2 regions of the Streptomyces sp. NPDC002793 genome follow, and region 2 is predicted to be linked to the other one. Evidence: riboswitches for the same ligand, from Rfam matches in the RefSeq annotation. Region 2 holds a riboswitch; the other holds the start of a gene.
What was found. Region 2 has a riboswitch for glycine ahead of gcvT (glycine cleavage system aminomethyltransferase GcvT). Riboswitches for the same ligand answer to the same signal wherever they lie in the genome.
Positions count from the first base shown of each region.

Region 1: another riboswitch for glycine. It lies ahead of gcvP (aminomethyl-transferring glycine dehydrogenase); the one in region 2 lies ahead of gcvT (glycine cleavage system aminomethyltransferase GcvT).

Region 1 is NZ_JBEOVL010000019.1:124,126-139,341, forward strand. Features, by position in the region: gene ABT001_RS20515 (DMT family transporter) at 1-531, opposite strand, end outside; gene ABT001_RS20520 (EamA family transporter) at 706-1,740, opposite strand; gene ABT001_RS20525 (Clp protease N-terminal domain-containing protein) at 1,808-2,353, opposite strand; gene ABT001_RS20530 (PadR family transcriptional regulator) at 2,558-3,154, opposite strand; gene ABT001_RS20535 (PhzF family phenazine biosynthesis protein) at 3,361-4,182, shown strand; gene ABT001_RS20540 (CPBP family intramembrane glutamic endopeptidase) at 4,228-5,007, opposite strand; gene ABT001_RS20545 (glutamate-cysteine ligase family protein) at 5,098-6,603, opposite strand; gene ABT001_RS20550 (hypothetical protein) at 7,085-7,699, shown strand; gene ABT001_RS20555 (DUF5999 family protein) at 7,988-8,194, shown strand; gene gcvP (aminomethyl-transferring glycine dehydrogenase) at 8,263-11,148, opposite strand; glycine riboswitch at 11,344-11,439, opposite strand; gene ABT001_RS20565 (PRC-barrel domain-containing protein) at 11,573-11,950, shown strand; gene ABT001_RS20570 (DNA polymerase IV) at 11,866-13,329, opposite strand; gene ABT001_RS20575 (MerR family transcriptional regulator) at 13,405-14,022, opposite strand; gene ABT001_RS20580 (bifunctional nuclease family protein) at 14,191-14,664, opposite strand; gene ftsR (transcriptional regulator FtsR) at 14,718-15,216, opposite strand, start outside.
Region 2 is NZ_JBEOVL010000009.1:62,329-77,544, forward strand. Features, by position in the region: gene ABT001_RS11060 (enhanced serine sensitivity protein SseB) at 1-539, opposite strand, end outside; gene ABT001_RS11065 (AAA family ATPase) at 727-1,416, opposite strand; glycine riboswitch at 1,591-1,688, shown strand; gene gcvT (glycine cleavage system aminomethyltransferase GcvT) at 1,856-2,971, shown strand; gene gcvH (glycine cleavage system protein GcvH) at 3,083-3,460, shown strand; gene glyA (serine hydroxymethyltransferase) at 3,480-4,742, shown strand; gene ABT001_RS11085 (L-serine ammonia-lyase) at 4,896-6,281, shown strand; gene ABT001_RS11090 (fatty acid desaturase family protein) at 6,812-7,876, shown strand; gene ABT001_RS11095 (ABC transporter ATP-binding protein) at 7,982-8,926, shown strand; gene ABT001_RS11100 (ABC-2 membrane transporter-related protein) at 8,923-9,891, shown strand; gene ABT001_RS11105 (GntR family transcriptional regulator) at 9,916-10,341, shown strand; gene ABT001_RS11110 (EF-hand domain-containing protein) at 10,433-10,648, opposite strand; gene ABT001_RS11115 (polysaccharide deacetylase family protein) at 10,754-11,569, opposite strand; gene ABT001_RS11120 (ATP-binding protein) at 11,955-12,470, opposite strand; gene ABT001_RS11125 (enoyl-CoA hydratase/isomerase family protein) at 12,753-13,520, opposite strand; gene ABT001_RS11130 (L,D-transpeptidase) at 13,606-14,856, opposite strand; gene ABT001_RS11135 (L,D-transpeptidase) at 15,060-15,216, opposite strand, start outside.

The DNA.
Region 1 (15,216 bases), on a different contig from region 2:
GAGCCACCGGGTCAGCAGGGTGATCGCCGCGTATCCGGCAGCGGACAGCAGGGCCAGCAGCACTCCGGCGGGCCGCACTTCGGCCGCTTCGCCCCCGAGCACCAGCACGGCGAGGCCGGTGAGCGCACCGGCCACGGCGGCGATCCCGCCCCTGCCCAGCCGCTCCCCCAGGATCAGCCGCGCGCCGACAGCGATGAGGACGGGCCCCGCGCCCAGCGTGACGACGGTGCCGACCGCGAGTCCGGTCGCCTCGACCGCCGCGAAGTAGGCGCTCTGGAACACGGTGAGACCGATACCGGTCCCCAGGACGCGCAGCAGCCGCCGACGGCGCGGCTCGACGGCGGTACGCGGGCGGCGCGGACGCACCACGAGCGCCCCGGCCAGCAGGACGAGACCGCCGGCACAGCGCCAGAACGACAGGGCCAGGGGCCCGAGATCACTGATCCGGAAGAGCAGGGAGGCGGCGGCGCCGGCCGTACCCCAGGCAATACCGGCGACGACGAGATAGACCAGGCTCCGCCCGACGGGCATGCCTGCGACAGGGTGGGACACGTGATTCTCCAGAAGAAGGGGTGGTCGCTGGGCTCCGCGCGCGGGCAGCGACGAACCGCCCGGGGACGTACCCGAGCCCGGTCTTCGTCCGGAGTGGCCGCCTCGCGCTAGGCGGCGGGAGGCGGAAGCACGGTCTGCAACATGATCGACACCCTACGACGGGCCCGGAGGCCGGGACAACTCACCCTCGGCGGCGGCCGGCCCGCGCACTCCCGCCGTCCCCCCGGCCGGCCCCGCCGGACCGGAGGCAACGGGCCCGGACGGAGGCCTCGGCGCGGACGACTGCGCGATGAAGGCGCCGATCAGCACCACTCCGCCGCCCACGAGCTGCGGCGCGGAGAGGTGCTCCCCCAGCAGCACCCAGGCGAGCACGGTCGCGATGACCGCCTCGAGGCAGGCGACGACACCAGCGACCTGGGGTGAGAGCAGCCGTACCGACACCACTCCGGTGGCATAGGCCAGCACGGTCGCGAGCAGCACGATCCAGCCGAGCAGGAGCCATGCCGGGACCTCGCGCCCCGCCATGTCCGCGCTCCCGCCGAGAACCGCCCAGTCCATTCCCCAGGGCCTGGCCACCACCGTCAGCACGGCCGCGCCGGCCAGCAGTCCGTACGCGATCACGCCCACGGGGTTCGGCGGTTCGGCTCCGGCCGTGTCACCGTGGCCGGCCCCCTGGTCGGACAGGACGAAGTAACCCACCTGGCAGCACGCCGCGCCGAGGGCGAGCAGCAGCCCGATCACGTCGAAGCTCAGACCGGTCCACACCTCGACGACGCAGGCCAGTCCGCCGACCGCCAGCACCACTCCGGCCGCGGCGGCGCGGGTGACGGGGCGCCGCTGCACGAAGCGCACCCAGCCGAGGACGAGCGCGGGCGCCAGATATTCGATCAGCAGGGCGACCCCGACCGGTATGCGCGAGATCGAGGCGAAGTAGAAGGCCTGCACCCCGGCTACGGCGAACAGCCCGAAACCGGCCAGCAGAACGGGCCGCTCCCGCACGAGCTTCCGGTGCCGCCAGGCGACCGGCAGCATGACGAGGGCAGCTCCTGCCACCCGTAGCCACACCACGTGCAGCGGGCCGAGTCCCGCCTCGATCAGCGGCTTGGCCGCGACCCCTGAACCACCGAATGCGAAGGCCGAGGCAAGGGCCAGGCCCAGACCGGCTCTTCTCCCCTGAGACGCGTGCATCGGCACATCATGGCAGCAGTCGTCAGCAGCGTCACCACTGTCACACCTGTCTGCCGCGTGTTCATGATCACCCGTACGGGCCGCCACCCGTGGCCGCCCGGTCCGCCGCGCGGGCACCCAGCCGCCCGGCCGCGACCCCTGCCCGCCCCAGCACCTCGACCGCACGGCAGTGCGGGTCCGCGACCAGGGCGGCCAGCAGGTCGCGGCCGTCGGCGTGGAGCTCCCCGCGCAGCACCGCGCCACGGGCGGCTCGGTCCAGCGCCGCTGCCGCCGCGGGCGACCACCCTTCACCCGCGGGCTCCCGCACGGCCGGGAAGGCGCCCGAATCCTCTTGTGTCCCCTGCCAGCGAAGGCCGTATCCGATGCTGCGCTGAACGAGATATCCGAGCACCTTGGCCAGTTGGGGCCCGCCGTCGAAGACCTCCCGCACCTCGGAGTCGGACTCGACGAGGGAGTGCAGGAGATGAGCCGTGTCGACATGCCGGTCGCCGTCGCGCACGGCCCGCCGTCGCGCACCGGTCACGACACCGGTCATGGCGGCGCTCAGCTCGGCACCGGCCCACGGGTGGTTCGGCGGGGTCGGTTCGGGGATCCCTGATGTCCGGATGTGCACATCTCCACCCCATCAGTCCCGCGGAGTGGAAACATCCCCGGCACGGCCCATCCGCCATCCCGCGAAAGGCGGGGACCGCGGGAGGGCCCTCATCCTTGCGGATGAGATGAGATCGCACCGTCCGGGCCGTTCCGAGGCATGGGCCGCGAACAGAAGAAGGGCCCCGCGGCGGAGGCCCTCCTTCCGGTGCGCATACCGCACGGCTCAGTGCTCGTCGGCGAGGATCAGGTACAGCTTCTTGCGGGCGTCGTTGATCACGGTGAGCGCCTTCTGCCGCTGATCGGCCGAGCCCGTCTTCCAGACCTGGCCGAACGCCTCCATCAGACCGAAGCCGGCCTGCCGGATCTCGTTCACGCCCTCCCAGTCGACGCCGCGCCCCGCCTCCTCCCAGGGAGCCTCGGGGCCGGACTCGGCCTCGCCGCGACCCAGGTCGGTGAGCGTGAACAGCTTCTTCCCGCCCTCACTGGCGCTGACGATCAGCCCCTCGTCCTCCAGCAGTTGGAGGGTGGGATAGACCGAGCCCGGGCTGGGCTTCCAGGCCCCTCCGCTGCGCTCGCCGATCTCCTGGATCATCTCGTAACCGTGCATCGAGCGGTCCTTGAGCAGCGCGAGGATGGACGCGCGCACATCACCGCGCCTGGCCCTCCCCCGGCCACCGCCCCGACCCCGTCCGCCACCGAAAGGGCCGCCGCCGAAGGGCGGCCCGAACGGCCCGAACGCGGCGCGGCCGCCTTCGAAGTCCCCCCTGCCGGCGCCTCGGCGCCCGGGGCCGTATCCGTGGTCGTTTCCATGTGAACGCATGACCGCGCTCCTCTCTCCGTCGCCGTGACGTGTCGTGGTGACGCGACTTCACCGAACGGTCGCGATGGCTCAACGATATATCGGAAGCTGTCGCCTGACAAGGCTCACATCCCGTCCCGCGTCCCGCGTCCCACCGGACGCGAACAGGCCGCACATCCTGGATTGGCCTTGGACCGCGCCGAACCGCCCCGCCTACGGTCGGCTCCATGAAGATCCGCATCGTTGACGCGTTCGCCGACCGCCCCTTCACGGGCAACCCCGCCGGAGTCGTGCTCCTGGACTCCGGCGCCTTCCCCGGGACGGACCGCCTCCAGCGCGTCGCCTCCGAGGTCAACCTCTCGGAAACCGCCTTCGCCCACCCACTGCCCCCGGGCGGTGAGGCCGACTGGGCGCTGCGGTGGTTCACTCCCGCCACCGAGGTCGATCTCTGCGGGCACGCGACACTGGCCACCGCCCACGTCCTGCACACCACCGGGACCGCGAGCGGCACGGTGCGCTACGCCACCCGTTCCGGCATCCTGCGCACCACCGCCCACACCGACGGCACCCTTACCCTGGACTTCCCGACCGCCCCGCTGACACCCGTGCCCGCCCCGCCCGGGCTGACGGAGGCGCTCGGCGCCTCGCCCCTCTCCGTGCACGACACGGGTGAGCACGTCGGCGACCTGCTCGTGGAGCTGGCCGACGAAGCAGCCGTACGCGCCCTGCGACCGGACTTCCACGCGCTCATCGCCTGCTCCCGCCGGGGCGTCATCGCCACGGCGGCTGCCGAGGACCCGGCGAGCGGGTACGACTTCGTCTCGCGTGGCTTCTTCCCCGGGGTCGGCATCGACGAGGACCCGGTGACCGGCAGCGCTCACACAGCCCTGGCGCCCTTCTGGTCGGCCAGGTTCGGCCGCGGCGACCTCATCGGCCTCCAGGCGTCCGCCCGATCAGGCACGGTCCGTACCTCACTGCGCGACGAGCGCACACTGCTCAACGGCAGGGCCGTCACGGTGATCGACGGGGAACTGCTCACCGGACTCTGAGCTCACCGGGGGCGGACCGCCACTCCTCCGCGGAGGGCCGGCTGCTCACGGGGTGGGCAGCCAGTCCACCTTCCCCGCGAGCAGCGCGTAGCCGACGAAGGCTCCGATGTCGAGCAGGGCGTGCGCGACGACGAGCGGACCGACCCGCCCCCAGCGCCTGTACAGCAGCACGAAGACGACGCCCATGACCACGTTCCCTATGAAGCCGCCGATCCCCTGATAGAGGTGGTACGAACCGCGCAGGACGGAGCTCGCCACCAGGGCGGCCGTCGGCGTCCACCCCAACTGCCCGAGCCGGCGCAACAGGTAGCCGACGACGATGACTTCCTCCACGAGCGAGTTCTGCACCGCGGAGAGGATGAGTACCGGAAACTTCCACCAGACATCGGGCAGCGATTCCGGAACCACCGTCAGGTTGAATCCCGCGGCCCGCGCCACCAGGTAGAACGCCAGTCCCGCGCTGCCGATCCCCGCCGCGACCAGGGTGCCGCGGCCCGCATCGGGCCAGGGCCTGGTGCGATCGAGTCCGAGGGTCCGCAGACCCGCCCGTTCCCGCATCAGCAGATGAGCCACCAGCGCGACGGGTACCAGGGCCGTCGCGATGCCGAACAGCTGCCAGGACAGGTCCAGCCACGGACGCCCGGGGGCGTACGACCCGTTCAGCGTCGCCGCCTGGTCCTTGAGGCCCCCCGGTTTCGTCAGCGACCCGATGAAGCTGATCAGGGCGGACACCCCGCTGGCCCCGAGCGAGAGAGCCAGTACGAGCAGCGTCTCCGACCGGAGGGTCCGTCGGGACACCTCCTCGTGAGAATTGGAATCAGCCACGCGCCCCGCCTCCACCTGTGCCCCTGCCGTCAGCCATGTGTCGTCATAGCTTGCCCGACGGAGACCGGACGGCCCCGGGCGGCCCGCCCCTCAGGGAGCGGGGAAACCGACGGGCCAGGTGTGCACCGGCTCCCCGGCCTGCATCAGCTCTCCGTAGCGCCGGGTGGTGGCTGCCAGCGCCCCCTCCCGTTCGAGACCCGCCTCCAGGGCGCGGTGGTAGGTGTCCACCTGCCAGGAGGCGCCGTTCACCCGGAGCCTGCACCGCTCCTCGATGATGCCGAGGTAGTGGTCGCGGTCCGAGGGCTCGATGTTCCAGGCGTCGAGCCCCGCGGCGGCGAGCGGCAGCAGTTCGTCCCGGACGAGCTTGACGGCGGGCACCTTCGCCACACCGCCGGATCGTCCGGGACGCGGCCAGAGCAGCTCGGCGTCGATCCCGTGGCGGCAGGCTGCGTCGAAGTTCTCCGCCGCCGCCCCGAAGGGCAGCTTGGACCACACCGGCCGGGTTTCGTCGGCGAGCGCGCGCACCAGACCGTAGTAGAAGGCGGCGTTGGCGATCACATCGACGACCGTGGGGCCGGCGGGCAGGACCCGGTTCTCCACCCTCAGGTGCGGTACGCCCTCGGCCAGCCCGTACACCGGGCGGTTCCACCGGTAGACCGTGCCGTTGTGCAGGACGAGTTCCGCCAGCGAGGGTACGCCGCCCTCGTCCAGGACCCGTAGCGGATCCTCCTCGTCGCAGATCGGCAGCAGGGGCGGGTAGTACCGAAGGTTCTCCTCGAAGAGCTCGTACGCCGAACTGATCCAGCGCTCCCCGAACCAGGTCCTGGGGCGCACTCCCTGATTCCGCAGTTCGGGCGGCCTCACGTCCGTGGCCTGCTGGAACAGCGGCGGCCTCGACTCACGCCAGAGCTCCTTGCCGAACAGGAAGGGAGAGTTCGCCCCGAGGGCGATCTGCACGGACGCGACGGCCTGTGCCGCGTTCCATACGTCCGCGAAACGGTCCGGGGTCACCTGCAGGTGCAATTGGACCGACGTGCACGCCGATTCCGGCGCGATCGAGGGGGAGGTCGAGACCAGTCGCTCGACCCCTTCGATATCGAGAGAGAATTCCTCGCCGCGCGCGGCCGCCATTTGATCGTTGAGAAGCGTGTACCGGTCGGCGTCCGACAGGTTCGCCGGCACCACGTCGCCCTGTCCGAGGGTTGGAAGGATGCCGATCATCACGATCCCGGCGTCCACCTCCGCGGCCTTCCTGTGGGCATATGCCAGCCCCGTGCGCAACTCCTCGGCCAACTGATCGAAAACCCGGCCGCTCAACCGGTGAGGAAGAATATTTACTTCCAGATTGAACATCCCCAGTTCCGTCTGGAAGTCCCGGCTGGCGATGCGCTGGAGCACCTCAGCATTCCGCATCCTCGGCATGCCGTCCGAACCCGCGAGATTCAGCTCGATCTCCAGCCCCATGAGATTTCGGGGACGATCGAACCTACGCTCCGACAGGAGCCTCTCCAGCCCGGTCAGGCACTGGGTGAGCTTCTCGCGGTACGCCAGCCGATCGGACGGGGCAAAGGCACCCGACACGACCTTCTCACCCATCGAAAGGTCCCTCCTCGAGTGGACGGCCCGAAGCACAGGCCGTTCGTATCACGATCGATAATGCCCCGACGAGATGATCCGTAACGCCCCCACGGCACATGGACACCCGGTAGTCTGATGACTGAAGCCGGAGGCACATTCCTAAGGCATGAGGCATATGCAGGGCGTGCGATCGACGAGCACGACGGAATCACCGATGAGTTTCAGCCTACCGCCGCGCCGGGAAAACAGCTGGCGAAGGGGTGCCCGAGGTGGCCTGAATCCACAGAAACCGCGCAATTCAAAGGCTCAAATCCACCTTGCGTGCAATATGTGGAACGGGTAGCCGAAACATCGTGTGAACATTTGTCGTATAAACTCTGCGCACGAGGCAGAGAGTTGACGCACCGGCCCGTCCGCCCGTCACCGGCCCCGCACGCCGACAGCGCCGTCTGCACCCGCCCACGCATCACCGTGTCTCCGAAGTGAGAGGCGACCCACCATGCCGCTGCATGTCTTCCCGGCCCCCGCGCCCGCACTCCGCAGCGTTCTCGCGGCACTCGGTTCTCCCACCGCAGTCCGCGAGTCCCACACACCCGCTCTCCGGTCCGTCCAGGGATCGCTGAGCCCCGAACTCCCGCTTCCCGTCCACGTGCTGGACCGGATCGTGCCGAACGAGGCCGCACCGCGCACCCGCCTCGCCGGCTGGCGTTTCCTGATCCGAAGCGGTGGGCGCGCCGTCGCCGCCGCCGACACCATGCTCACCGCCGACGGCTGGACCTTCTCGCACTTCTTCGAGGGTCCCTACATCACCTCCACCGAACTCGCCGTACGGCAGGCGGAGTCGACGGCCACGCCCTATCAACCACGTCTGCTGTCGGTGCCCGAGCTCTACATGTTCACGCTGTGGCTGCACCACGACATCGAGGCGGACGCGGGCAGCGGCGCCCTCGCACCGACCGATGTGCTGGTGCCCCTGGCACCCGCGCCCCCGGGGATCACGGCCCACCGGCCGCACCGGGCCGCGGACCTGCTCCCGGTCATGACTCTGCGCGTCACCCCGGCGCCCCTCCCGGACGCGCCAGGGCTCCCCGGTCTCCTGGGGTCGCCCGCCTGACCCTGTTCCGCACCCGTACCCGCCCCCGTCGAGTCCCATCGGCGGGGGCGGGTCCGTTCCCGTCCGGACTAGTCCTGTCAGGTCACCCCGAACCATCCGAACGGACAGTCAAGTTGGATCGAACCGTCCGGCCGGGTGACGCGATGCGGGAGGAGAACAACGGCTCCCGCGAAATCCCTGCGCGGAGACGCCCGCAGGGCAACACTGGGACCGACCGATACGGGGGCAGCCATGCCCACCCCGCCAAGCCGCAGGACACCCGGCTCGACACAGCGAAAGAACCCGCCCATGTGCCAGCACAAGCCACCCTGCCCGACCGCCGACTCCAACGACCGGGAAGCCGCACGGCTGATGGCCCACCACCCGGAACAGGGCTGGAGCCTGTTGTGCAACGGCGTCCTGCTCTTCGAGGACACCGGAGAGCTGCTCCCGGACGGGCAGATCATCGCGCCTCACCGCCCGCTGGACAGCGGCCGGGTGATGAAGGCTGCCTGAGCACGGCTGACAGGACACAGGGGCCGGCCCGGGGAAGTCCCCCGCACCGGCCCCGACGCGCATCCGGCCTACTGGTCGTACGCGTCCAGCGGCGGGCAGGAGCAGACCAGGTTGCGGTCACCGAACGCGCCGTCGATCCGCCGCACCGGCGGCCAGTACTTGTCCGAGGGCGTGACACCGGACGGGAAGACCGCCTCTTCACGGGTGTAGGCGTGGTTCCACTCGCCACCGAGCGCGGCTGCCGTGTGCGGGGCGTTGCGCAGCGGGTTGTCGTCCGCGCTCCACGCACCGGAGGCGACCTTCTCGATCTCGCCCCGGATGGCGATCATCGTGTCGCAGAACCGGTCGAGCTCAGCGAGGTCCTCGCTCTCGGTCGGCTCGATCATCAGGGTCCCCGCCACCGGGAACGACATGGTCGGCGAGTGGAACCCGTAGTCGATCAGCCGCTTGGCGATGTCGTCGATGCTGACGCCGGTCGCCTTGGAGATCGGACGGAGGTCCACGATGCACTCGTGCGCGACCAGACCGGCAGGGCCGTTGTACAGGACCGGGAAGTGCGGTTCGAGGCGCTTGGCGATGTAGTTGGCCGCGAGGACGGCGACCTGCGTCGCGCGCTTCAGACCCTCGCCCCCCATGAGGCGTACGTACGCCCACGAGATCGGCAGGATGCCGGCCGAACCCCACGGGGCGGCCGAGATCGGTCCGACGCCGGTCTCCGGACCCGCCGCGGGCTGGAGGGGGTGGTTGGGGAGGTACGGCGCCAGGTGGGCGCGCACGCCGACCGGACCGACGCCCGGACCGCCGCCGCCGTGCGGGATGCAGAAGGTCTTGTGCAGGTTGAGGTGGGAGACGTCACCGCCGAAGTGTCCCGGCTTGGCGAGACCCACCAGCGCGTTGAGGTTGGCACCGTCCACGTACACCTGGCCGCCGGCGTCGTGCACCTCGCCGCAGATGTCGGCGACGTGCTCCTCGAAGACACCGTGCGTGGAGGGGTAGGTGATCATGAGGACGGCGAGTTCGTCGCGGTGGGCCGCGATCTTGGCACGCAGGTCCACGATGTCGACCTCGCCGTCGTCGGCGGTCTTCACCACGACGACCTTCATCCCGGCCATCACGGCGCTCGCGGCGTTGGTGCCGTGCGCGGAGGACGGGATCAGGCAGACGGTGCGCCCGTGCTCCCCGTTGGCCCGGTGGTACGCGCGCACGGCCAGCAGCCCGGCGAATTCGCCCTGCGAGCCGGCGTTGGGCTGGATGGACACGGCGTCGTAACCGGTGACCTCGGCGAGACGCTCCTCCAGCTCACGGATGAGGGTGAGGAAGCCCTGTGCCTGGTCCGCCGGCGCGAAGGGGTGCAGCGCACCGAATTCGGGCCAGGTGATCGACTCCATCTCGGCGGTGGCGTTGAGCTTCATGGTGCAGGAGCCGAGCGGGATCATCCCGCGGTCCAGCGCGTAGTCACGGTCGGCGAGCTTGCGGAGGTAACGCAGCATCGCCGTCTCGGAGCGGTACCGGTGGAACACCGGGTGGGTGAGGACGTCGTCGGTGCGCAGCAGTGCCTCGGGGAGCACGTCGGCCGCCTCGGCGTCCAGCGCCTCGACGTCGCCACTGGTCCCGAAGGCGGCCCAGACCGCGGCGATCCGGGCGCGGGTGGTGGTCTCGTCACACGCGACGGAGACGTGGTCGGCGTCGACGAGGCGCAGATTCACACCGCGCTCACGCGCGCCGGCGACCACGTCGGCTGCCGCACCCGGCACGCGGACCGTGAGGGTGTCGAAGTACGTGTCGTGCACGATCTCGGTCCCGGTGGAACGCAGCCCCTCTGCCAGGACGGTGGCGAACCGGTGGGTGCGCCGGGCGATCGTCCGCAGCCCCTCGGGCCCGTGGTAGACGGCGTACATGCCGGCCATGACGGCGAGCAGGACCTGCGCCGTGCAGATGTTGCTGGTGGCCTTCTCGCGGCGGATGTGCTGCTCACGGGTCTGCAGTGCCAGCCGGTAGGCCTTGTCGCCGTCCGCGTCGACGGAGACCCCGACGAGACGGCCGGGCAGGCTGCGGGCGAACTTCTCGCGCACGGCCATGAAGCCGGCGTGCGGTCCGCCGAAGCCCATCGGGACGCCGAAGCGCTGCGTGGTGCCGACGGCGATGTCCGCGCCCAGCTCGCCGGGCGAGGTGAGCAGGGTGAGGGCCAGCAGGTCGGCGGCGACGGACACGATCGCGCCCAGCTCGTGCGCCTGGTCGATGACGGGCTTGATGTCCCGCACGGCACCGGAGGCACCCGGGTACTGGAGCAGCACACCGAAGACGCCGCGCTCGGCGATCTCCGCCGGGATGCCCTCGGCGAGGTCGGCGACGACGACCTCGACACCGGTCGGCTCGGCGCGGGTCTCGATCACCGCGATCGTCTGCGGCAGGGTGTCGGCGTCGACCAGGAAGACGCCGCCCTTCACCTTGCCGACACGTCGGGCCAGTGCCATGGCCTCGGCTGCGGCCGTCCCCTCGTCGAGGAGCGAGGCACCCGAGGTCGGCAGCCCGGTGAGGTCGGCGACCATCGTCTGGAAGTTCAGGAGGGCCTCCAGCCGGCCCTGGGAGATCTCCGGCTGGTAGGGCGTGTAGGCCGTGTACCAGGCAGGGTTTTCCATGACGTTGCGCAGGATCACCGGCGGGGTGAACGTGCCGTAGTAGCCGAGCCCGATCATCGGTGCGAGCACCTGGTTGCGGTCGGCGAGGCTGCGCAGCTCGGCGAGGACCTCGGCCTCGGTGCGGGCCCCGGGGAGGTTCAGCGCCTCGGCACTCCTGATCACGTCGGGCACCGCGGCGGCGGTGAGCTCGTCGAGGGAGCCGTAGCCGACCTGGGCGAGCATCTTCGCCTGTGCCCCGGCATCGGGCCCGATGTGGCGCTGCTCGAACGGAATGCCCTGCTCCAGCTGGGAGAGCGGAGTGCGACGGGGGGTCATGGTGGAGGCCTCCTGGTCTGTCACGACCTGCGAGGGGCGCCACGGCGTGGCTGCCCGAACGGCCTCCCCATCTGTCATCTCGACCTGAGAGCTTCACCGGCGCGCCCCTGGGGCGTACCGGCTTTCACCGTCGGTGAGGGAGGTTCCCGTCGTGGCACGTGCCCGTACGGATTCCGCCCTGCTTTCCAGAGTGACCTCGTCCGTGCGGTACGGGGGCCTGAGAGATTCCGGGGAGGAGTTGCTCCTTCGGCGCCTCCGGATCGCTCCGAAGGACTCTCCCGCACAGGGTCAGCAGCCGTTTCCCAGCCTACCAGCGAGCCCGGAGCGGGCCGTCCCGAGTGGCCGCCGACCGCGATCTGGCCTTTCGTAGTGCCTGTGGAGCAGCCGCGACCACCTGATGCCGTCGTGACCAGTGGGAGGCACCGTGCAGACCGACATCGATCCGCGCAGCCTGATCGGCCGCAAGGCCTTCGACCGTCAAGGTGCCAAGATCGGGACGGTGGACGAGGTCTATCTCGACGACGCCACCGGCGTACCGGAGTGGGCGGCCGTACGCACCGGTCTCTTCACCAGGGACGCCTTCGTCCCGCTGGAGCCGAGCGAATTCGTCGACGGTTCGCTGATGGTCCCCTTCGACCGGGCATTGATCAGGGACGCGCCCGATTTCGGTGTGGGCCGCCATCTGTCTCCGGAGCAGGAGCTGCAGCTCTACCGTCACTACGGACTGGACACCTCGCCCTCGCCCTCTGCCGGGACGGGGCCCGACAGGGACTTCGGCAAGCTCGCCGGCCACGAGGAGTAGTCCGCCGGATCCCGCACCAGGGGCAGCGGATCGGCCGGCTCCAGCTCCGGATCGTCGATGCGGAACGTGCGCACCCGGCCGGGAGGCGTCCAGGGTTCCTCGAAACGCACGGTGACCCGGCCGACGCCGCTGCCCTGCACCCAGCCGTGTCCGTGGACGCCGTGCCGTACGTCGTGGCCGGCCTGCCAGCGCCGCGAGGCCGGCGGCTCCCCGCTCTCCCGGGTCTCCTCCGCCCCCTCCGCCCCGGTGTCCCGCTCGTCCGGGGCGGCGTCGGCAGCCGCTGACTCCTCGGCGGCGTGCTCAGCGTCGGCCGCCTGGGCGAACAGGTCCTCCTGTGTGAAGTCCGCCAGCCCCGTGACACCCACTCCGAGCAGTCGTACGCCACCGGTCGTGTCCACGGCCTCCAGAAGGCGCCCAGCGGCCTCCCTGACCACCGTGGGGTCGTCGGTGGGGCCGCGCAGGGTTTCGGACCTGGTGAGCGTCGAGAAGTCGTAGCGGCGGACCTTGAGGACGACGGTCCGCCCGGACCTTCCCGCATCCCGCAGCCTCCGCACGCAACGGTCGGCTAGCCGCACCACCTCCGCCCTGACGCGCACGCGGTCGTGCAGGTCCACGTCGAAGGTGTCCTCGACCGACACGGACTTGGCGTCCCGTTCCGCTACGACGGGACGGTCGTCGTGGCCCTGCGCCATGCGGTGGAGCGCGACCCCGTGCGCCCTGCCCAGCAGCCGCACGAGCTCCGCCTCGCCCGCCTCCGCTAGGTGGCTGACGAGGGTCATGCCCGCGCGCCGGAGATGGTCACCGGTGGCGGGTCCCACACCCGGGAGGATGCGTACGGACATGGGCGCCAGGAGCTCACGCTCGGTGCCGGGTTCGATCAGCAGCAGCCCGTCCGGTTTCGCTTCCTCGGAGGCGATCTTGGCCAGCATCTTGGAGCCGGCCAGCCCGACGGATCCACTGAGTCCGGTGACGTCCCTGATCACGGTGCGCAGCTGCCCACCGATCGCTCGCGCGGAAGCCGAGTCCTCGGCGACGCCCCCGGCCTCCAGGTCCACGAAGGCCTCGTCCAGGCTGAGCGGCTCGACGAGCGGTGACAGCCGTCCGAGCAGCTCCATCACCTGGTCGCTCACCGTCCGGTAGAGCGCGAAACGCGGGACGAGATAGGCGGCGTTGGGCGCGAGTCGCCTCGCCTGTGCCATCGGCATCGCCGAATGGACGCCCAGCCGACGAGCCTCGTACGAGGCGGTGGCGACCACACCGCGCATACCCAGACCGCCCACCACCACGGGCTTGCCGCGGAGGCTGGGCTTCGCCGCCTGCTCCGCGGAGGCGTAGAAGGCATCCATGTCCAGATGCAGGATGGTCGGCGCGGCTCTCACAGGAACCGATGCTGCCCTACGGCACTGACAACCGCCCCGCCCTGCACCCGCGCCGCCCCGCCCTGCCCCGGTGTGTCAGCCCGCGCGGTTGCGCCGTCGTGCCAGCTCGTCGGTGGGGTTGTGACCGATCAGGGTCTCCCCTGTACCGACGCGTTCCCCGTGCAGCTGGGACAGGGCGGCGTCGACGTCCTTCCAGACGACGCCCACGGCGATGCCGAAAATGCCCTGGCCGCCCTGGAGCAGGTTCACGACCTCGTCGGGCGAGGAACACTCGTAGACCGTCGCCCCGTCGCTCATCAGGGTCATCCGCTCGAGATCCGTGAATCCGCGGGCTCTGAGGTGCTGAACGGTGGTGCGGATGTTCTGGAGGGCGACCCCCGTGTCCAGGAACCGCTTGACGATCTTGAGGAGGACAACGTCCCGGAAACTGTAGAGACGTTGTGTCCCCGACCCGTACGCCGGACGCACGCTCGGTTCGACCAGCCCTGTACGCGCCCAGTAGTCGAGCTGACGGTAGGTGATCCCGGCCGCCGCGCACGCTGTCGGCCCCCGGTAGCCGATGTCCCCTGCCAATGCCACACCGTCCGCTGCCACCACCGCCGGCTGAACCGGCTGTCTGATGGAATGGTCGGCCGCACTGCCGTGCTGCCGATACGGCCCACCCGCGACCGTACCGTCGCCGCTGCTTCTCACGCCGACCTCCGTCCTTGACCTGCCACCTCGAAGGTAGGCAGTCACCAGGGGTGCGTCAACGATCGCCACACTCGGCACGCCGAGTGATAATCACCCTGAGGGTGGTTTCCCTTGACTGATTCCGGGGAACGGCTTGTCGGATGCGCTGACACCGCCACCGTGGGACGGTCACTGACTATTGGTACCGAAGTCCTCCGGCGAGATCTGGTCGAGGAACTCGCGGAACTTCTCCACCTCGTCCTCCTGCTCGTCCGGAATGGCGATGCCCGCGTCGTCCAGCACACCGTCACTGCCGTAGATCGGCGTACCGGTGCGCAGGGCGAGCGCTATGGCGTCGGAAGGCCTCGCGCTCACCTCGACCCCACTGGCAAAGACCAGCTCCGCGTAGAAAACCCCTTCCCGTAGGTCCGTGATGCGGACCTCGGTGAGCTCCTGGCCTACCGCCTCGAGCACATCCTTGAAGAGATCATGGGTCAGCGGCCTGGCCGGAGCCATGCCCTGCTGGGCGAAGGCGATCGCGGTCGCTTCCCCAGGGCCGATCCAAATAGGGAGGTACCGGTCGCCTCCCACTTCACGCAGGAGCACGATCGGTTGGTTGGAGGGCATTTCCACCCGGACACCCACAACGTCGAGCTCGTTCACACAGCAACCCTAGGACGTGCCCGCCATGTTTGGATAGTCGGGCTCCTCCGCCCTCAGTGGAAGCCGGCCTTCAGGGCGCTCTGCACGAGCGCGGCGTGGAGCCGTACCGAGAGCTCCGCGAGCTCCCTCGCGGTGGCCTCCGCATGGGCCCTGGTCTGCGGGTTCCGATGCCTCCGCAGCGGTGCGACAACCTGCTCGACCAGCCCGGCCTCACGCTCCGCGGCCGCCTTCATGGCCCGTAGATGCCGAGGTTCCAGGCCGAATCTTCCCAGGTCCGACACCAGACGCGCCACAGTCACCGCCTCGGCGTCGTAGCTGCCCCCGGAAGCGGGCACGATCAGCCCGTACGCCTCCCACTCGTCGAGCTGCTCCTCGTCCGCCTCGACGGCAGCCAGGAGCTCGGAGCGGCCGATACGGGCGGCGGTGGCCTGTCCCTGGCCCGGGTCACGGAAGGGGTCGACGGATTCGCCCTGTCCGCCTCCGGACGGCAGTACCGCCTGCTCACCGCGGGCCAGGGCTTCCAGGTGCTCACGGATGACCTTGAGCGGCAGG
Region 2 (15,216 bases):
GTGCTCACCACACCGGTCTCCTGGAACTCGGCGGACACCGCGGACAGGAAGTCGACGGGGTCCTCCTTCCAGTCCGGTTCGTAGAGCCGCACCCGGCCGCCGCTCGCGGGACCGTCCAGCGGGGTGCGCCCGGCCCGGCAGAGCTCGGCGACGGCGGGCGGCGGCAGGGGTACCCCGACGGCTCCGCCCGGGTTGACCGCGATGCCGAGCTGCGGGGGCAGTCCCCGGGCGAACTCGCGTGCGGGCGCGACGGTGAAGGAGAGGTGGGTGCCGACGCACTGGAGGAACTGCGCCTCGGAGCTGAACACGGGGACGTACGCGCCGCCGCCGATGTCGACCGTCGGCAGATCGAGGTCCGCGCTGTCGGGACCGCCGCCGTTCGGCAGGGGTACCCAGACCTGGCTGCGGCCGAGCACCTCGACCAGCCGCCCTGCCGCCCCGGGCACCCCGAGCGAGGCGCTGAGCACTTCTTCGAGCTCGTTGGCCGGCCACCCCTGCGGTGCGTGCGACGGGGCCTGGGCCTGAGCCGGAATGTCCACGGTGTCTGTGTCCCTTTCTCGCCATGCTGTGCGGCTGAAACCTTAGACCGGTCTGCGTGCCGAGGGCAGATCCGCAGGCGGGCACCGTGCCCGGGGCCATCGTCCGTCCAGATTCCGGACAGCCGGAAGGAGGTCCGCGAACTGTGCGTATGCGAACGGTGACGCCCCGGGCGGGCCTTCGCCTCGTCTACTCCTGCGGGAGCCGGGCCCCCGGGAAGGCGATCCTGCCGATCGCGGCCGCCGCCTCCCGGTCGAGCAGCACCGCCGAGGCGCACCCCGGAGGCAGCAGACCGCTCTCGGTGTCGCGCAGCAGCCGGCCGACCGCGCGCCGGTGCCGGGCGAACGCGTATCCGGACACTCCGCGTCCCCGCTCCCGCTGCCCCTGTCTGGCCACGCGCGGGGTGACGTCGAGCAGGACCAGGTGCAGGGCGCTGCCCCTGCGCCCCGCCTCGCGCGCCAGCCAGCGCCGCACCCAGGCCTGAGTGCCGCAGTCGTGCACGACGACGGATCCGCCCGACCGCAGGGCCCGCCACAGCCCGGCGTAGTGGGCGGCGCGCACCAGGGGGCGGTAGAGGGCGTAGGGGAGTAATCCGGGCAGCATCGCCGCCCAGCGGTCCCGGGTGTCCTGGGAGTCGATCGCGTACTCCTCGACCGCCCGCCGGATCAGCGTCGACTTGCCGCTGCCGGGCAGCCCGGAGACCACCACCACGTCGCCCGCCGCGAAGTCCAGGACCCGCGGCCCGCCGCGGCCCCCGCCCCGCAGATCACGCACCACCGGAGTCCGCCCGCCCGTCTGCTCCTGGGCGGGCACGCCCGGCTGCTGGGGCATCGCACCGCGTGCCGCCCCCGCGCTAGTCGCGTAGTGCTGCAACGTCATCGCCTTCCCCCTGCCGAGTCACCCATCTGACCTGCCCAAGAAGTGTAAAGAAAAGGTAATGCGGCACAACCGGTTACACCCGGACGTGTCGGGACCGGCACCGGTCCCGACCGCGCCGCCCCACTCTCCCCCAATGCGTGCGATGATGACCCCGCCAACTGCATACCGGCCGTTTGAATCCGCGCGGGAGAGTCCCGGTCACCGTGTGCGCCGGGCGCCGAAGGAGCAAGTTCCTCCCTTGAATCTCTCAGGCCCCGTACCGCGTGGATGAGGCAGATCTGAAAAGCGGGCCGCTGCGCGGCTCCACCCAAGGTGCAAGCCGACCCTGACCGGGCTGTCTCGGCCAGGACCCTTTCAGGGGCTCTCGGCGAACCTCTCAGGTTCCGATGACAGATGGGGAGGGAACCACCCCCTGTCGTCATGCCCTGGAGCCATGTCCATGAGCACTGCCCCCCGTCTCACCGCCCTCGATGCCCTGCATCGGTCCCTGGGCGCGACCATGACCGACTTCGCCGGCTGGGACATGCCGCTGCGGTACGCCAGCGAGCGCGACGAGCACAACGCCGTACGCACCCGGGCCGGCCTCTTCGACCTGTCCCACATGGGCGAGATCACCGTCACCGGCCCGCAGGCGGCGGCCTTCCTGAACCACGCGCTGGTCGGCAACATCGCGACCGTCGGCGTGGGCCGGGCCCGCTACACGATGATCGTCGCGGAGGACGGCGGGATCCTGGACGACCTGATCGTCTACCGCCTCGGCGAGACCGAGTACATGATCGTCGCCAACGCGGGCAACGCCCAGCTCGTCCTCGACACCGTCACCGAGCGCGCCGAGGGCTTCGACGCCGAGGTGCGGGACGACCGCGACGCGTACGCGCTGCTCGCCGTCCAGGGTCCCGACTCCCCCGCCGTACTGAAGTCGGTCACGGACGCCGACCTCGACGGACTGAAGTACTACGCCGGATTCCCCGGAACGGTCGCCGGCGTCCCCGCGCTCATCGCTCGTACGGGTTACACCGGTGAGGACGGCTTCGAGCTCTTCGTGGCCCCGGCCCACGCCGAGCAGCTCTGGAAGGCCCTGACCGAGGCCGGCGCGCCGTACGGCCTGATCCCCTGCGGGCTCTCCTGCCGCGACACGCTCCGCCTCGAGGCGGGCATGCCGCTGTACGGGCACGAGCTGACCACGGCGCTGACGCCGTTCGACGCGGGGCTGGGCAGGGTCGTCAAGTTCGAGAAGGAGGGCGACTTCGTCGGCCGCGAGGCACTGTCCGCCGCGGCCGTGCGGGCGGAGACCAGCCCGCCGCGCAAGCTCGTCGGCCTGGTCGCCGAGGGCCGCCGGGTCCCGCGCGCCGGTTACCCCGTGGTGGTGGGCGGGGAGGTCGTCGGCGAGGTCACCTCCGGCGCGCCGTCGCCCACCCTGGGCAAGCCGATCGCCATGGCCTACGTGGACGCGGCCCACGCCGCGCCCGGCACCGAGGGTGTCGGGGTCGACATCCGGGGCACGCACGAGCCGTACGAGGTCGTCGCACTGCCCTTCTACAAGCGCCGCAAGTGACGCTGCGCGGCGTACCTGTCGCACAGCGCGCCGCGCACGTGACGCATTCGTGTCTCACACCGTAAGACCACCGTTCATCAGCACTCCCCCGCGTACAGGAGAATTCAGGTCATGAGCAACCCCCAGCAGCTGCGGTACAGCAAGGAGCACGAGTGGCTGTCGGCCCTCGAGGACGGCGTGGCCACGGTCGGTATCACCGAGTTCGCGGCCAACGCGCTCGGTGACGTCGTCTACGCCCAGCTCCCGGAGGTCGGTGACACGGTGACCGCGGGCGAGACCTGCGGTGAGCTGGAGTCGACCAAGTCGGTCAGCGACCTGTACTCGCCGGTGACCGGCGAGGTGACCGCGGCCAATCAGGACGTCGTGGACGACCCGTCGCTGGTGAACTCCGCCCCCTTCGAGGGCGGCTGGCTGTTCAAGGTGCGCGTCGCGGAGGAGCCGGAAGACCTTCTCTCCGCCGACGAGTACACCGCGTTCTCCGGCAACTGAGACCCCAAGGGACCCACTGATGTCGCTTCTCAACTCCTCCCTCCACGAGCTGGACCCGGACGTCGCCGCCGCCGTCGACGCCGAGCTCCACCGCCAGCAGTCCACCCTCGAGATGATCGCCTCGGAGAACTTCGCTCCGGTCGCGGTCATGGAGGCGCAGGGCTCCGTCCTCACCAACAAGTACGCCGAGGGCTACCCCGGCCGCCGCTACTACGGTGGCTGCGAGCACGTCGACGTGGTCGAGCAGATCGCGATCGACCGCATCAAGGCGCTCTTCGGCGCCGAGGCCGCGAACGTCCAGCCGCACTCGGGTGCGCAGGCCAACGCCGCCGCGATGTTCGCGCTGCTGAAGCCGGGCGACACGATCATGGGTCTGAACCTGGCCCACGGCGGTCACCTCACCCACGGCATGAAGATCAACTTCTCCGGCAAGCTCTACAACGTGGTCCCGTACCACGTCGATGACACCGGCGTCGTGGACATGGCCGAGGTCGAGCGCCTCGCCAAGGAGTCGAAGCCGAAGCTCATCGTGGCCGGCTGGTCCGCCTACCCCCGCCAGCTGGACTTCGCCGCCTTCCGCCGCATCGCGGACGAGGTCGGCGCCTATCTGATGGTCGACATGGCGCACTTCGCGGGCCTGGTCGCCGCGGGTCTGCACCCCAACCCGGTGCCGCACGCCCACGTCGTCACGACCACCACGCACAAGACCCTCGGCGGTCCGCGCGGTGGCGTCATCCTGTCGACGCAGGAGCTCGCCAAGAAGATCAACTCGGCGGTCTTCCCCGGTCAGCAGGGCGGCCCCCTGGAGCACGTGATCGCGGCCAAGGCCGTCTCCTTCAAGGTCGCGGCGACCGAGGAGTTCAAGGAGCGCCAGCAGCGCACCCTGGACGGTGCCCGGATCCTCGCCGAGCGCCTGGTGCAGCCGGACGTCACCGAGGTGGGCGTCTCCGTCCTCTCCGGCGGTACGGACGTCCACCTGGTCCTGGTCGACCTGCGCAACTCCGAGCTGGACGGTCAGCAGGCCGAGGACCGGCTCCACGAGCTGGGCATCACGGTCAACCGGAACGCCATCCCGAACGACCCGCGGCCCCCGATGGTCACCTCCGGTCTGCGGATCGGCACGCCGGCCCTGGCCACCCGTGGCTTCCGGACCGAGGACTTCACCGAGGTCGCCGAGATCATCGCGGCCGCGCTGAAGCCCGCGTACGACGCGGACGACCTGAAGGCCCGCGTGATCGCGCTGGCCGAGAAGTTCCCGCTGTACCCCGGCGTCAAGAAGTAACCCGCCGTTTGCACACCGGGTGGGGGCATCGCGCACACTGAACACAGTGAGCCCGGTGCCCCCACCCCTTTGCCCCGCGCTTCCGGGCCCACCCGGCCCGTCCCGCACCACCCGGCGGACAACGACGTCCACCAACGCCTTAGGAGTACCCCCGTGGCCCTCTCGGTCTTCGACCTCTTCTCGGTCGGTATCGGCCCGTCCAGCTCCCACACGGTCGGCCCGATGCGTGCGGCCCGCATGTTCGCCCGCCGCCTCAAGAACGAGGGCCTGCTGGCCCACACCGCGTCGGTCCGGGCCGAGCTGTACGGATCGCTCGGCGCGACCGGCCACGGCCACGGCACCCCGAAGGCCGTCCTGCTGGGCCTGGAGGGCGAGTCGCCCCGCACGGTCGACGTCGAGGGCGCCGACGCCCGCGTCGAGGAGATCCGCGCCTCGGGCCGCATCAACCTCCTCGGGATGCACGACATCCCGTTCGACGCCGACGAGCAGCTGGTCCTGCACCGGCGCGAGACGCTGCCCTACCACGCCAACGGGATGACGGTCCGCGCCTACGACCACGAGGGCGCGCCGCTCCTGGAGAAGACGTACTACTCGGTGGGCGGCGGCTTCGTCGTCGACGAGGACGCCGTGGCCGGCGAGAACCCGATCGTCCCCGACGACACCGTCCTGAAGCACCCCTTCCGCACCGGCGACGAGCTGCTGAGGCTCGCCCGGGAGACCGGCCTGTCCATCTCCTCGCTCATGCTGGAGAACGAGAAGGCCTGGCGCACCGAGGACGAGATCCGCGCCGGGCTGCTGGAGATCTGGCGCGTCATGCAGGCCTGCATCGCGCGCGGCATGTCCCGTGAGGGCATCCTGCCCGGCGGCCTCAAGGTCCGCCGCCGCGCCGCGAACACGGCCAGGCAGCTGCGCGCCGAAGGCGACCCCCAGACGCACGCCATGGAGTGGATCACCCTCTACGCGATGGCCGTCAACGAGGAGAACGCCGCCGGGGGCCGCGTCGTCACCGCCCCGACCAACGGCGCGGCGGGCATCATCCCCGCCGTCCTGCACTACTGGACGAACTTCGCGGCGAGCGGCTGCACCGAGGCCGAGAAGGACGACAGCGTCGTCCGCTTCCTGCTGGCCGCCGGCGCCATCGGCATGCTCTTCAAGGAGAACGCCTCCATCTCCGGCGCCGAGGTCGGCTGCCAGGGCGAGGTCGGCTCCGCCTGCTCCATGGCCGCCGGCGCCCTCGCCGAGATCCTGGGCGGCTCCCCCGAGCAGGTGGAGAACGCCGCGGAGATCGGCATGGAGCACAACCTGGGCCTGACCTGCGACCCGGTGGGCGGCCTCGTCCAGATCCCGTGCATCGAGCGCAACGGCATGGCGGCGGTCAAGGCGGTCACTGCGGCCAAGATGGCACTGCGCGGCGACGGCAGTCACAAGGTCTCCCTGGACAAGGTCATCAAGACCATGAAGGAGACGGGCGCCGACATGTCCGTGAAGTACAAGGAGACCGCGCGGGGCGGGCTCGCGGTGAACATCATCGAGTGCTGAGGCCGTAGGCCTCGCTGCGTTCGCTCCTCTCGGTACGGTCATGGGCTCCCGGCTCATCGGATGACCCTTCCGGGGGTACGACACCATGATCGTTCGTGCGGCGTGGTGCCCGGTCGAGCTGCCTGATCGGAGCGCGTGCGGGTAGGCGCCGGGCGGTGGACCGGGCCGTGACGGATCCGCGTCACATCCGGCCCCTACACGGCCATGTGTACCCTGAGGTCAGGATGGTCCGGCCCCTGGCCGTCCTTCCCGGACGTCGGGGAGGAGCACAGGTGCCCGCCCGAGTCGGTGGCACGCGCTGACTCCACGTACCGCGCCGTCACCCTGTGGAACCGATCTGTCGGTCATGTCGCCACGGCGGCGCCACAGATCCGGTCCCCCCTACCGACCCGACCCGTTTCCGTGTTCGACGTGCCGTTCCGACGTCGTCCGCGTGCGGGCGGCGCCGGGAAATGAGGCTTCATGCCGATCACTCGTCCCCCTTCGACGACCGTCCGTCCCGGTTCCGTCCGCGAACGACAGGACCGACGATGACCACGGACACGACGCAGCACACGAGCGGAACCGCCGCACCGGCCGGGGAACGCCGCGCGGGCAGTGACTTCTCCCGCCTCGCCCAGCAGATCAAGGACGCCGGACTGATGCGCCGGCGCCCCTTCTACTACGCCGTGCGCATGGCGCTGGTGACCGCGGCCTACGCGGTGGGCTGGCTGGCCTTCGTGACCGTCGGCGACAGTTGGTGGACGCTGCTCACCGCCGTGTTCCTCGCCGCGGTCTTCGGCCAGGTCGCGCTCGTCGCGCACGACGTCGGTCACCGTCAGGTGTTCCGGCGCAGCCGATCGAGCGCTCTGATCGGGCGGCTGGCCGCCAACGTGGGGATCGGCATGGGCTACGGCTGGTGGCAGGACAAGCACTCCCGCCACCACGCGAACCCCAACCACGAAGAGCTCGACCCCGACGTCGCCCCGGACATCCTGGTCTGGAGCCAGGCCCAGGCCCGCAAGGCCACAGGTCTGCCCCGTCTGCTCGGCAAGGTGCAGGCCTACCTGTTCTTCCCGCTGCTGGCTCTGGAGGGCTTCAACCTGCACGTCGCGGGGGTGCGAGCGCTGGCGGACCGCTCTCTCAAACAACGCGGGACCGAAGGAACCCTTCTGGTCGCGCACTTCGTCCTGTACCTCGGTGCCCTGTTCCTCGTGCTCTCCCCCGGCAAAGCCGTGGTGTTCCTCGTCGTGCACCAGTGCCTGTTCGGCATCTACCTGGGGGCCATCTTCGCCCCCAACCACAAGGGGATGCCGACGCTCACCGGCACCGACCGGCCCGACTTCCTGCGCCGTCAGGTCCTCACCTCCCGCAACGTGCGCGGAAACTGGTTCACGGACGTGGCGCTGGGCGGACTGAACTACCAGATCGAGCACCACCTGTTCCCGAGCATGCCCTCGCCGAACCTGCGCAAGGCGCAACTCCTCGTGCACCGTTACTGCGCCGAACTGGACGTGGCCTACCTCCAGACCTCGCTCATCGCCTCCTACGGGCAGGCGCTCAGGAGCCTGCACCGGGCGGGCAGCCCCCTGCGGCAGCGGTCCCGGCTCGTCTGAGACCGAGGACCACCACGAAAGCGCCGCGCGACGAACGTTTGACAGTCACGCCCCGCGATGACCATCATTCCATTAGTTGACTAATGGAATTGAGGCGAGGCGCGCGTGACGGAGACGAGCAATCGGGGCGACGGCCCGGGCGCATGGGCCCTGGAGGCCCGCGGGCTGGGAAAGCGATACCGGCGCGGCTGGGCACTGCGGGACTGCTCCTTCCGGCTTCCGGCCGGGCGGATCTGCGGTCTCGTCGGGCCCAACGGAGCGGGCAAGAGCACACTGCTGAGCATGGCCTCCCGCCAGGTGGCGCCGACCCAGGGGGAGTTGCGGGTGTTCGGGGTTCCGGTGGGCGATCCCGAGGTGCTGCCGAGGTTCGCGTTCCTCGGTCAGGACAAGCCGATGTTCAAGCGGTTCAGCGTGGCGGACACGCTGCGGATCGGCAGCGAACTCAACCCCGGCTGGGACGAGGCGGCTGCCGAGCGGATCGTACGCGCGGGCAATGTGCCGATGGACGCCGCCGTCGGCACGCTCTCCGGCGGGCAGCGCACCCGCGTCGCCCTCGCACTGGCCTTCGGCAAGCGGCCGGATCTGCTGCTGCTCGACGAGCCGATGGCCGACCTCGACCCGCTGGCCCGCGACGAGATGAGCACCCTGCTGATGGCCGAGGCCGTCGAGCGCGGCACCACGGTGGTGATGTCCTCGCACATCCTGACCGAGCTGGAGGACATGTGCGACTACCTGCTGGTCGTCGCCGACGGCCGGATCCGCATGGCGGGTGACGCCGACGCACTCGTGCCCGCACACGCCCTGGTGACCGGGCTCGCCGAGGACGGCGGCCTGCCCGCGGCTCTCACCCGGCACACGGTCATCGAACAGCGCGTGCAGGGGCGGCAGTTCCAGGCGATGGTGCGGCCCGACGGCCCGCTGTCCGGCGACTGGCAGGTGTCCGAACCCAGCCTGGAGGAAGTGCTGCTCGCGCATCTGCGCTCACCGGACGCCCCCGCGCTGTACACACCCGGCGCGCAGATCGAGACCGAAGGGACCAGGGCCGCATGAGCACCACCCTGACCGGCATCCCCGCCGCACGGACGGCCCGCCCGAGGATGCTGCGCGGACTGACCTGGCTGGTCCTGCGCCAGCACCGGACCACGCTGTTCTGCATCCTCGCCCTGGTGGTGCTCGGCTCACTCTGGATCGTGTACCAGCGCGCCCAGCTGACCGATGCACTCACCGCCGCGGGCTGGCCCGAGAAGACCGTGCCGCAGCCCGTCGTCGGCGGCGCCTACAGCCAACTCACCTCCCTGCTCGGCCTGTTGCCTGTCGCCCTCGCCGTCCTCTTCGGCGCCCCGCTCATCGCGGCCGACCAGGAGCAGGGCACCGCGCAACTCGTCAGCACGCAGTCCGTGACGCGCCGCCGCTGGGTCGCCGCGAAGCTCGGATGGTGCCTCCTGATCACCCTGGTGGCCTGCTCGGCGCTCTCCGCGGTCTTCACCTGGTGGTGGCGGCCCCACCGCTCGGTCCTTCCGGACGTCTGGATGGACACCTCGGTCTTCGACGCCACGGGCCCCGTCCTCCCCGCACTCGCACTGTTCCTCACTGCGGTCGGCTTCACGGTCGGCATCCTGGTGCGCAGGGTCCTGGCCTCCATGGTCATCACGCTCGTCGCCTGCGTGGCCGCGAAGGTCGCCTGGAGCGTGCTCCGGGTCCACCTGGTCGCGCCCCGCACACTCACCTTCCCGCTGGACGCCGAGTTCCCCTCGCGCCTCGACGACGCGTACGAGGTGGACCGCTGGGTCGCGAGCGCCGACGGTCAGCTGTACGGATGGGGTTCGTGTGCCGAGGCGACGGAGAAGGCCACGAACGCGTGCGTCGAGAAGCTGGGCCTCGTCGACAACGTCCACGAGTTCTTCGAGTACGACCAGATGGCCGCCATGCAGTGGACCGGTGCCGGCGTCCTGCTGGCCGGCACCGCCGTACTGACCGCGTTCGCCCTGTGGTGGGCCTCCCGGCGTTCCCTGTGACGATCCCCCCGCCCTCTACGTAAAATGTCATCGATCGAGCGGAAGGTGATGTCCGTGGTCGTGTTCCGCATCGACCGGCGCAGCGGCGTGGCGACGTATCTCCAGATCGTCCGGCAGGTCGAACAGGCCCTGCGGATGGGCGCACTGGAAGAAGGTGACCGGCTGCCCACCGCCGCGCAGGTCGCCGCCTCCATCAAGGTCAACCCGAACACGACGCTCAAGGCCTACCGTGAGCTGGAGCGGGCGGGGCTCGCCGAGGTGCGCCAGGGGGCGGGGACGTTCATCACCCGCACCCTCGCGGATCCGGAGGACGGACCCGAGTGGCCGCTGCGCACCGCGCTGAACGAATGGCTGCACCAGGCGCGCGACGAGGGCCTCGGCCACGAGGAGGTCCAGGCCCTCTTCCGGGCCTCGTTCGAGGCCGCCTATCCCCCGGCCCCGGAGTGCTGAGCTCCGGCCACCGAGGGGCGCCGCGACGACGACGGGTCCGGAGCCTCCGCCGGCGCGGAGGGCCGGACCCCGTCCGCCTGTCCCGTACGGGTCAGGCCTTGTTCTGCGAGGTCCAGAACTCGTCGAAGGTGAGCTCGCCGTCGCCGTTGCCGTCGTGGGCGTTGATGACGGCCTGGGCGACGGTCTCGGTGACGTAGGGGTCACCGAGCTGCGCCATCGCGCTCTTGTACTCCGCGGCCGTGATGCTGCCGTCGCCGTTCTGGTCGAAGCGCTCGAATGCCTTGCGTGCCGACTCGATGTCCGCCACTGTTCCGCCCCTTCGTTGAGCATCGTTGACGAAGGTCAGATTATCCGGCAGCACGGACGGCGGATCCGGCGGGAGACAGCAGCCCGCCGGCCCGTGGGAACGGCGTCAGGACAACAGCTCCGTGGCGGTCACCGCGCGCAGTCGGCGCCGGTCGATCTCGGTGAGGAGCAGGGGCAGTGCGGCGACGGTGTCCCGGTAGCCGAAGTGCAGGCTCACCACGGAGCCGTTACGGAGTTCACCGGCGACCTTGCGGGTGACGGCCGCGACACCGGGCGAGGTGAAGTCGAGGGAGTCCACGTCCCAGGACAGGACGTGCGGGTATCCGGCCCGGCGCGCGAGGTCCTGGACGAGCGGGGTGGCGTACCGGGTGCGCGAGGGCCTGAACCAGGTGCCGATCGAACCGGTGAGCCGGTGCAGACGCCGGGCGCAGCCGGTGATCTCCTCGTACGCCCGTGCCTCGTCCATCGTGTTGATGTCGAGGTGCCCCTGGGTGTGATTGCCGAGGTCATGGCCGCCGTCAAGGATCCGGCGGGCCATTCCGGGGTGCCGGTCGAGCCAGTCGCCGTCGGCCAGGACGGTGAGGCGGGCGCCGGCCCGCTCGGCCAGGGCGAGGGCGGTGCCGGCCAGGGCGGGGTCACCCTGGCCGTGGAAGGTGAGGGCGACGCGGGGGCGGTCGCGGGGGCCGTGCTCGATCTGGACCGGCTGCCCGGGGAAGCGGCGCGGGGCGGCCGGGAGCGCGCCGCCACCGGCCGGCCGGGACGGCCCGGCGCCGCCCGCGCCGTCGCCGTGCCGCACCGTGCGGGCCGGCCGCTGCGGGGTCACGTCCCGCGCGCAGCCCGCCGCGGAGGTGGCCGCCAGCAGGACCCCGGCGGCCGCCCGCAGGGCGCCTCGGCGGAGCACCGGTGTCCTGCGAGCGTCCATGGCCGTCCACCTCGCGGGTCGGTTGGGGATCTTTCCCGGGATCCGACACAGAGTAGGGCGGCATCGGGTGAATTCACGGGTGCGGCCAGGCAGAGCCACCCCCGGCAGTACTCGATGAATCACCGAGTGAACACCACGTGCGTACAGAGATTGTCAGGTGCGTGACCCATCACACCTACGATTCACAAGATAAATGGAATGATTGAGAGATAATTGCCCGATATGCGACTTTGGCTCCACGGTCGCCCGTCTGCCATAGTCGGGGACAGGACCTCCTCCGACCCGAGCCAGGTCCCCCGCGCGGCCGTGGACACCCCCCATTCCGCGGCCCCCGCAGAAGCCCCCGACGCGCCACACCCAGGCCGCGACCGGGGGCTTCCGCGTATCAGCGGTCGGTGGTGCGCATCTCGAACCAGGTGGTCTTGCCGCGCGGTAAGAGATCCACACCCCACCTGTCGGAGAGCTTGTCGACCAGGAAGAGGCCCCGCCCGCTGACGTCCATCTCCCGGACGGGCATCAGGCACGGCAGGCCGCGCGAGGGGTCGCGCACCTCGATCCGGATCCAGCCGCGGCGACGCAGCATCCGCAGGCCGAAAACCCGCGCTCCGGTATGCCGCACGGCGTTGCCCACGAGCTCGGAGACCAGGAGCACACCGTGTTCGGCGGTCTGCGGGGGGAGCTGCCACTGACGCAGCATCACGCACCCGGTGATCCTGCGGGCGGTGGCGGCGGACTCCGGACGCGAGGGCAGCCGCACTTCAGCCTCCGTCGGGTTTCCGTACAACTCCAGCGCCTTGAACGCCTGTTCGTCTTCGACGGCGGCCGTCCTACGTGCCGCCGCCGCACCGCCGCGCGGTCGCGGCTGCTCCACACCCTCCAGGCCCGCCATGCTCACCATCATGGCCGCACACCACGCGCTCCGTGACCGTTCCGGTGGAATCCGTCACCCGGAACCAGTCGTTCCGTGCCGTTCCTCGGCATATGCCAGAGGCATAACGGACGCCTGTGCACCACGGCCACCTGCGACGACGAAGGACCGTCGGGCAATTGCACACGCGGAGCGGGCGCCGGACCTTAAGTCCCTCTTAAGGTCCGGCTGATCCGCTCGCAAGGATGAACGCGCGGTCCTGCGTACGCGACTCGCCCCCGAGTCAGCGGTCCTGCGTACGCGTCTCCCTCCTGGTCAGAGGAACCGGGCCTTGCCCGGCCCCTCCTCCACGAAACTGCGCATGCCACGCTCCCGGTCCTCGGTGGCGAACAGGCCCGCGAACCAGTTCCGCTCGACGGTGAGCCCGGTGTCGATGTCCGTCTCCAGCCCGGCGTCCACGGACTCCTTCGCCGCCCGCAGCGCCAGCGCGGGGCCCCGCGCCAGCCTGGCGGCCCAGGCGTGCGCCTGCTCGTACACCTCGGCGGCGGGGACCACGCGGTCCACCAGGCCCATCGCCAGGGCCTCGTCGGCCTTCACCTGACGGCCCGTGAAGATCAGGTCCTTGGCCTTGGACGGGCCCACCAGCCGGGCCAGGCGCTGGGTGCCGCCGGCGCCGGGGATCAGGCCCAGCAGGATCTCCGGCTGGCCGAGCTTCGCGTTGCTCCCGGCGATCCTGAAGTCGGCGCAGAGCGCCAGCTCGCAGCCGCCGCCCAGGGCGTAGCCGGTGACGGCCGCGACCACGGGCTTGGGGATCCGGGCCACGGCGGTGAAGGACTCCTGCAGGGCCCTGGAACGCACGACCATCGCCGCGTGGTCCATCGCCCGCATCTCCTTGATGTCCGCGCCCGCCGCGAACACCTTCTCGCCGCCGTAGAGGATCACGGCCCGTACGTCGTCACGCCGGCCGGCCTCCTCGGCGAGCTCGCGCAGCCGGTCCTGGACGGCGATGTCCAGGGCGTTCATGGGCGGCCGGTCCAGCCTGATCGTGCCGACGCCGTCGCTTACTTCGAGGGTTACGGTCATGGGGAGCAGGTTAACCGCCGCTAACGCGGGCGGGCCCGGTGCCGTTGGTCACAGCACCGGGCCCGCCCGCGTCAGCGGTGGGTGTCTACTCGGTCCACTCCGCCCAGTCCATGTTCCAGCCGTTGAGGCCGTTGTCGGGCTGGATGACCTTGTCCTTGGAGTTCTTGACGACGACGACGTCCCCGATCAGGGAGTTGTCGAAGAGCCAGGCCGCCGGGGTCTTGCCGTCCCAGCCGCCGCGCACATCGCGGAGGCCGACGCATCCGTGGCTGGTGTTGGTCGAGCCGAAGATGCTCGACGCACCCCAGTAGTTGCCGTGGATGAAGGTGCCCGACGTCGACAGGCGCATCGCGTGCGGCACGTCCTTGATGTCGTACTCGCCGCCGAAGCCGACGGTGTCGCCGTTCATCCGGGTCACCTTGAGCTTCTCGCTGATGACCATCTGCCCGTTGTACGTGGTCGTGGCCGGCGCGCCCGCCGAGATCGGGATGTCCTTGATCTGCTTGCCGTCGCGGACCACCTTCATCCGGTGGGAGCTCGCGTCGACCGTGGAGACCTGGCTGCGGCCGATGGTGAACTCCACCGTCTTGGCCTGCTTGCCGTAGACCCCCGGACGCCCCTCGACACCGTCCAGGTCGAGTCGCAGCTTCACCTTCGTGCCCGCCGCCCAGTACTTCTCGGGGCGGAAGTCGAGGCGGTCGTTGCCGAACCAGTGGGGCTCGATGCGCACGGCGGGCTCCGCCGTCACGCTGATCGCCTTCTCCACGGCGTCCGGGTCGGTGATGCCACGGGTGAAGTGGATCGACACCGGCATGCCCACGCCGACGGTCGAACCGTCCTCGGGGGTGTACTGACCGATGAAGGTGTTCTTCGGGACCAGCGTCGTGAAGCTGATGTCCTTCGCCGACTCACGGCCCTTGCCGTCCTTGGCGACCGCGTGCACCGTGTACTTCGTCGCGGCGGCCAGGTGGCGGTCGGGCACCCAGCTCAGGCCGTCCTTCGCGATCTTGCCCGCGACTTCCTTGCCCTTGGGGTCCGCGACCTTCACCGTGCTCAGCTTGCCCTCGGCCGCCGAGACCTTCAGCGCCCCGCTGGTCGCCACGTCCTCGGCGCCGTCCTTGGGCGCGATGGTCACCACCGCCTGTGAGGCACTGGTGTCATCGACCTTGGCGCCCGCCTCCCCGCCGTCCTTGTCGGCGGCGCTCCCGCTGCCCCCGCACGCGGTCACCAGCAGCAGCAGCGCGCCCAGTGCCAGTGCGAGAACTCCGCGGGCCCCCCGCCCGCGCCGTCCCCCGTCCGCCTCGGCCCATGCCCCCGATATCGGCTGCCCGTTCAATGTGGTCGTCTCCCCTCGCACGGCCTGGCCCCGCCCGGCCCGCACCCCCGCGCGCTGTACATGCACGCTCGGCGCAAGATAATCACACCGCACGTGGGGAGAACTCCCCCGGATTGTCACCGTTCGGTCCCAAGTCGCCCCGGACCGCCGCCGAGTGGTCCCGGAGAGCGGATCTCCGGGACCTTCCTAGGTCGGAACGGGGGTCAGCGCAGGGCCGAGCCCGCCTTCCACCGGGGCCAGGAGAGGTTCCAGCCGCCGAGGCCGTTGTCCGCCGCGACCGTCTTGTCCGCGGAGTTGACCACCTCGACCACATCGCCGATGAGCGTCCGCTCGAAGAACCAGCCGGCCGGGGTGTCCGAG